2 regions of the Paenibacillus sp. S-38 genome follow, and region 1 is predicted to be linked to the other one. Evidence: riboswitches for the same ligand, from Rfam matches in the RefSeq annotation. Region 1 holds a riboswitch; the other holds the start of a gene.
The links. A riboswitch is a leader RNA that binds a small molecule or an ion and turns the genes downstream of it on or off. The one in region 1 is predicted to bind FMN.

Region 1 (3,400 bases):
CCATAGTCAAAAAAACGGCTCCCTCCTGGGAACCGGTTTCAATGCGCTTATGATCTTGTCCTCATCCTGCTGTTGTGTACCTATGCATAGCTGACGACGATCCCGCCCTCGCCTGCATACGTGCCGATGACCGGCCCGACCTCCGCGATGAAGACCTCCCGGAACGGGTGCTTCGCGAGAATGCGGTCCAGAATGCCGCGCACCTCTTCCTCCGTGGTGCTGTGGGCGATCCCGAGCACCCTGCCGTCCGCAGGGCCGCCAAGCTCATCGAACTTGTCGATCAGCCGCGCCAGCGCGTTCTTTTTGCCGCGGACCTTCTCTACGACTTCGACGGTTCCTTCCAAGCTCGCCTGCATGAAGAGCTTGATGTTGAGCACAGAAGCAATCGCCCCCTTCGCCTGGTTGAGGCGCCCGCCCTTCACGAGATTCTCGAGCGTATCAAGATAAAAAAGCGTTCCGGAGCCTAAGGCAATCGCGTATGCTGCCGCCACCACGTCGTCAAACGGCTTGCCCGCCTGGATTTCCTGCCAGCAGCGGTAGGCGACCAGCGCCTGCCCGATGGAACCCGTGCGCGTATCGATCACTTCAATGCGCCGCCCGCTGTTTTCCTCGAGCACCATTTCTTTGGCCAGGACGGCATGCTGATACGTACTGCTGAGCCCTGAAGACAGCGCGATTACCAGGATATCGTCGCCAGGATATTGGTTGAAGGCCTCTACAAAATCTTGGGGACTCGGACTCGCTGTTTTGGGAAGAACGGAATTTGTTTTTATGTTGGAATAAAAGGCCTGCATGCCAAGGCGCAGATCGAATGGTTCGTTTCCGAACGTGACGTGCAGCGGAACGATGTGCAGCCCGCACTTTTCAGGCATGCCCTGAGGAAAATCGGCTCCGCCGTCCGTAATGATCCTGATGGTCAACCTCATCACTCATTTCTTAGATGTAGAGGGCTTTCACCCTGCTTCGATTATGACATGAGGCGTAAGGGGTGAACAACCACTTTTTGCCCTCCGGCCCGCCTGCAGCCCGCGTTCTTAACAGCTCTGTCAAAATCTTGCCAAGAACTTCATGAAAGGCCCGGCAAAATGCGTTACAATGGAGGGGTTCGACATTACCAGGAAAGAAGGAATCCCCATGTTTCAATCCCTGACCTACTCCGGCACGCGGGAAGAACAGTACGCGGCTTTGTGCTCGCAGCTCGCCGCGCTGGTCGCGGACGAAAGCTCCCGCATTGCCAACCTGGCCAACGTCTCGGCGCTCCTGAACCAGTTCCTCGGCCGCGTCAACTGGGTGGGCTTTTACCTCATAGAGAACAACGAGCTCGTGCTCGGGCCGTTCCAGGGCCTGCCGGCCTGCGTGCGGATCCCGCTCGGCAAGGGCGTCTGCGGCACCTCCGCCTCCCGCCGGGAAACCGTGCGCGTGGCCGACGTCCACGAGTTCCCGGGGCATATCGCCTGCGATGCGGCTTCGCAGTCGGAGATCGTCGTGCCGATCCTGAAGGACGGCGAGCTGCTCGGCGTGCTCGATATCGACAGCCCGGAGAAGAACCGGTTCGACGAAGAGGACCAGGCCGGTCTGGAAGCGTTCGTCCGGACCCTGGCGGCGGCGCTGTAAGCCCTTTTCTGAAAATTTTCTGAAAAAAGGCCCAATACCGTCTTGTCAGGTCGGCTTACCTGTGTTAGTATTCCATGTAATTGAATATGAACCTTCGGGGCAGGGTGCAATTCCCTACCGGCGGTGATGATACGTTCGTGTATCTCAGCCCGCGACTCCCGCGCTTCCGGCTTCGTGCCGGGGACGGGACTGACTTGGTGAGAACCCAAGGCCGACGGTGACAGTCCGGATGGGAGAAGGTGAAGAATGGCTTGTTCAAAAAATGAATTTTGAACAAGTTTATTCGTCGATGCCCCCACTGTGTTATCTGCAGCGGGGGCATTTACTTTCGAAAGGAAGGTTCAATTCAAACACCACATCATTCTTGGGAGGTTTTTGAATTGGCAAACGCAGTCAGCAGTCTCAGCAGCAAAAGCATGACCTGGAGCCGGACCCGCGGCTCGCTTGGCATCTGGTATGTGGCCCTCGGGGCCGTCCTGTGGGGGCTCGATCCCCTGTTCCGCATCCTGCTCCTCGAGAGCTTCACATCGGCCCAGATCGTCTTCATCGAGCATGTGCTGCTCGCTTTCGTCGCCGTCCCGCTGCTCCTCAAGCACCGCCGGTCGCTCGGCGGCAAATGGAGCTGGGGCGTGATCGGCGCCCTGCTCTTCATCTCCTGGGGCGGCTCGGCGATCGCCACGGTGCTCTTCACGGCCGCCTTCTCGCACGGCAATGCCAATGCGATCCTGCTGCTGCAGAAGCTGCAGCCCCTGTTTGCAATCATCCTGGCGCGCGTGCTTCTGAAGGAAGCCCTGCCGTCCCGGTTCTTCACGTACCTGGCCCTCGCACTGGCCGGTACTTATCTGCTCACCTTCGGCTTCGCCGCACCGCAGCTCGGCTGGACGGATCTCGGCACGGTCGCCTGCCTCTTCTCGATCCTCGCCGCCTCCCTCTGGGGCGGATCGACGGTGATGGGCAAATACCTGCTCGGCAAGGGGCTGGACTTCCCGGTCGTGACGTCCCTGCGCTTCCTGCTGGCGCTGCCCCTGCTGTCCGCCCTGCTGGCGGTCAGCGGAGACGCCTGGGCGGTGACCGGCAGTGCCGGCGCGCTGACCGTCATCGGTATCAACTTGCTCTTCCAGGCGTTCTTCCCGGGGCTGCTCAGCTTGCTCCTGTACTACAAGGGGCTGTCCAGCACGAAGGCATCCTACGCGACCCTCGCGGAGCTGTCCTTCCCGGCGGTCGGTATCCTCGTGAACTGGCTGGTGTTCCACCAGGCTCTCACCGCCGGCCAGCTCGTCGGCTTCGTCCTGATCTGGTCCACGCTGTGGTTCATGACCCGAAATCAGGAGCAGAATGAGCCGATCCAAGGCGCAGCGGCGGCCTAAGGGCCTGAACAAGCGCATCACAGCCACAGAGCTTCATTCAGCGGGCTCCGCCACCGTCGTGGCGGGGCCCTTTTTCTATACATATAAGAACGTCAAAAAGAGAGTCCCTCCTTTATTGGAAGAACTCTCTCTTTGGGTCTGCCAGTGGAATACCCCGGCTTAAGCCGCAGACTGTGCCGGGACAACCGCAGGCGCCTCCTTGATCCCCGCGATCCGAAGCACGCTGAGCCCCCAGGCGGTTAAGGTGATTAGAACAAGGGAAACCGCATATTCCGTTAAAGAACCTCCGCCATACACCAGATTCATCGCCCCCTGGACCCCATTGGGAACCGGGAGGAAAGCCCCCAGATGACGGTACAGCGGAGAGAGCATCGAAGCGGCGATAATGTTCCCAGCCGTCATGAGCTGGATCGGGATCA
Region 2 (3,400 bases), 570 kb from region 1:
ACCGAGAACTCGGCACCGTCCGCCTCCACTACCGTAAGAGAAATGCCGTCGATCGTAATGGAGCCGTGCGGCAGTACGTACTTGAGCAGTCCCGGGTCCTTAGGAGAGACCCGGAACACGACGGCGTTCGCCTCCGCGCTCCGGCCCGTGATCGTTCCCGTGGAGTCGACATGCCCTTGTACGATATGCCCACCGAACCGGCCGTTCGCCGCCATAGCCCGCTCCAGGTTTAAGGTGGAGCCCGCCGAAAGCCTCTCAAGATTCGTCCGGCGGAAGGTTTCGGGCATCACGTCAACCGTGAAAGAATCTTTGCCGTAAGCTACGACGGTCAAGCAAACTCCGTTGACCGCAATGCTGTCGCCGAGCTTCACGTCCTCAAGCACGCGTGATGCGGCAATGGTCAGCACCATGGCCTCCCCCTGCCTGGCGATCCGCCGCAGTGTTCCGATTTCTTCGATAATGCCTGTGAACATTCCTTATTCCTTCCTTTCGCCGCCGCACCCTAGCGGCCGGCAGCCTCATAGCTAGGATAACCTGTGAAGCAGACATCCTCCCCGTAGGTCTCCACGGTCATCCGTTCCAAACGGATCGCCTGGCGCATAGCGGGAAACCCGGCGAAGTCGAACGTACCGGGGGCCGCCGCCCCGCCGCCGATAATCTTCGGCGCGAAAAAGAGCACGAGCTTGTTGGCCAGCTGCCGCTCCAGGAACGCACCGGCCAGGCGGCCGCCCGCTTCCACCAGGACCGAGCCGATCTCGAGTTCCCCAAGATGCGCCAAGGCGGCCTCAAGATCGACGGCCGGCCCCGGGCCGCAGTCGATGACCTGCACGCCGAGCGCTTCGAGTTCCCGCCGGCGGCCTTCCGGCGCTTCCGCAGTCGTAAGCACGATCACGGGCGCCGCCCCGTCATGCAGCAGCTTCGCCTCCAGCGGGATGCGAAGCCCCGAGTCGGCGATCACACGGATCGGGGAGAGCCCGGGGACCGGAAGCCGGGTCGTCAGCTGCGGGTCATCGGCGATCACCGTGCCGACGCCCGTGAGGATCGCCTGGTGGCGGTGCCGCAGCGTATGCACGTAGCCGCGCGCGGACTCCCCGGTGATCCATTTGCTGTCGCCGCCCGCCGCCGCCACCTTGCCGTCCAGCGTGCTCGCCGTCTTGATCGTGACGAACGGCCGGCGGGTGACGATGTACTTGTTGAACGCCTCGTTCAGGGCTTCGGACTCTGCCGCGAGCACGCCTTCGGTGACCTCGATCCCCTGGGAGCGCAGACGCGCTATGCCTGTGCCGGCCACCAGGGGATTCGGGTCCACCGCGGCGACGACCACCCGCTTCACTCCCTCGCGGATCAGCCGGTCACTGCAGGGGCCTGTGCGGCCGTGATGGCTGCAGGGCTCCAGGGTCACATAGGCTGTACTTCCGGCCGCCTCGGCGCCAGCCATATTCAGCGCATGAACCTCAGCGTGTGCATCGCCCCGCTTCAGATGGGCGCCCATACCTACCACACGGCCGTCCTTGACCAGCACGCAACCCACCACCGGGTTGATGCCCGTTTGGCCCGCCGCCGCCGCGGCCAGCTGCAGTGCAATTCGCATATACGTTTCATCGTTCATGATACTCATGTTACTCCACTCCTCCCTGTCGTTTGTGCAAAGCAGCCTACCCCTTCAACCGCACACTGCTCCGCACTTTCTCCGGTAGTCTTCCCGGTAAACGCACGTAGACCCCTTTTGCCGAAGCAAAGAGGGGCCTTGGGAATTGCGGTATCGCGATAACGGCTGTACGAAAGTACACATGCGCGCCGGCTTAAATGCCGGAAGTCGCATGCGAAAGCTTGGATTAAGCTCATCCCGGAGGGAAAAGTACGGCTGAACGCAAACCGCCCTAAGACCGCCTGCACCGAAACAGACAATGCCCAACATCGCATGTCTGCGGCGGCGCAGCCAGCGGAGGCATCCCCGTTGTGCTCGCAGCTCTTCCCGGACCGGTCGTTCGATCCGTCTCGCTTCCCCTTCTCCCATCCAGACTATACTGTCGGTCTCGGAATTGCACCGAGTCCACCGGCTTCCTCCTGCGGTTCAGCAAGGAAGAAGCTCGGGTCACGGACTGAGTGCGGCTCTACTGCTGAGCCGCCCATCACCGCCGGTAGGGAATTTCACCCTGCCCCGAAGGTTCAAGCTATTCAATTGATACAGGAACGGAAAGATTACACTTCCACTACCTGCACCGTCTCCATTTTCTCGCGTCCTTTGAACGCATCCACATGCTCCATGCCTTTGACGACTTTGCCGAACACCGTGTGCTGGCCGTCAAGATGCGGCTGCGGCGCATAGCAGATGTAGAACTGGCTTCCGCCCGTGTTACGGCCGGCGTGAGCCATAGCCAGCGTTCCACGCTCATGCTTGTTCGGGTTGATCTCGCAGTTGATCGTGTATCCCGGGCCGCCTGTCCCGGTACCGTGCGGGCAGCCGCCTTGCGCTACGAAGCCCGGAATGACGCGGTGGAACGGAATGCCGTTGTAGAAACCGGAGTTTGCCAGCTTCTCGAAGTTCGCCACCGTGTTAGGCGCATCGTTCTCGAACAGGTCCAGTACGATTTCATTGCCGTCCGTCATCTTGATAATCGCTTGTTTTGCCATGATATGTACGCTCCTTAGCTTCTTGTCCATAATGGGTGGCCGCCAGTCCGGCGGCCGATCTACTCTATTCTACTATGAAACGGGCTCCTGCACAAATAGGCCGGCCGTCCCCGGGCTAACGGAGGATTCGGCCAAGCCCATCCGCACTTAAAGACTCTTGGCGACAGAACGCTGCATCCGCTCCGGAATCACGTCATTGCCCACCAGATTCTCGTATGTTTCTCGCTTCACAACGACTTCCGCCTGGCCTCCTTTGACGAAGACGACCGCGGGACGGCGAATCCGGTTGTAGTTGCTGGCCATGGCATAGTTGTATGCACCCGTGCTGCCTACAGCAAGCACGTCGCCCGACTTCACCGCCGGCAGCTCTACGTCCCAGATCAGCATATCGCCGCTCTCGCAGCACTTGCCCGCGATGGAGACCGTCTCTTCCACTGCCGCGTTCGCCCGGTTGGCCAGCAGCGCTTCGTATTTGGCGCCGTAGAGCGCCGGCCGCGGATTGTCGGTCATGCCTCCGTCCACGGCGACATACTTGCGCACGCCCGGAATATCCTTATAGGTGCCGACCGTATAAAGCGTAGTTCCGGCTTCGCCGACAATGCTGCGGCCCGGCTCGGTCCAAATCTCCGGCAGCGGGTAGCCGTGCCGGCTGAACGTCGTCTTCACCGCATCCGTAATGGCGCGCACATACTCCGCGACAGGCAGAGGCGTATCTCCTCCAACATAGCGGATGCCGAAGCCTCCCCCGAGGTTGATCACCGGGAAG

Region 2: it holds a riboswitch for FMN, as region 1 does, so the genes downstream of both, ribD (bifunctional diaminohydroxyphosphoribosylaminopyrimidine deaminase/5-amino-6-(5-phosphoribosylamino)uracil reductase RibD) here and ACP26L_RS17110 (DMT family transporter) in region 1, are expected to answer to the same signal.

Annotation. Positions count from the first base shown of each region.
Region 1 is NZ_CP187970.1:3,709,506-3,712,905, reverse strand. It holds gene ACP26L_RS17120 (DegV family protein) at 81-926, opposite strand; gene ACP26L_RS17115 (GAF domain-containing protein) at 1,135-1,614, shown strand; FMN riboswitch at 1,701-1,859, shown strand; gene ACP26L_RS17110 (DMT family transporter) at 1,995-2,981, shown strand; gene ACP26L_RS17105 (YhgE/Pip domain-containing protein) at 3,141-3,400, opposite strand, start outside.
Region 2 is NZ_CP187970.1:3,143,042-3,146,441, reverse strand. It holds gene ribE (riboflavin synthase) at 1-473, opposite strand, end outside; gene ribD (bifunctional diaminohydroxyphosphoribosylaminopyrimidine deaminase/5-amino-6-(5-phosphoribosylamino)uracil reductase RibD) at 503-1,618, opposite strand; FMN riboswitch at 2,002-2,173, opposite strand; gene ACP26L_RS14460 (peptidylprolyl isomerase) at 2,203-2,634, opposite strand; gene lysA (diaminopimelate decarboxylase) at 2,782-3,400, opposite strand, start outside.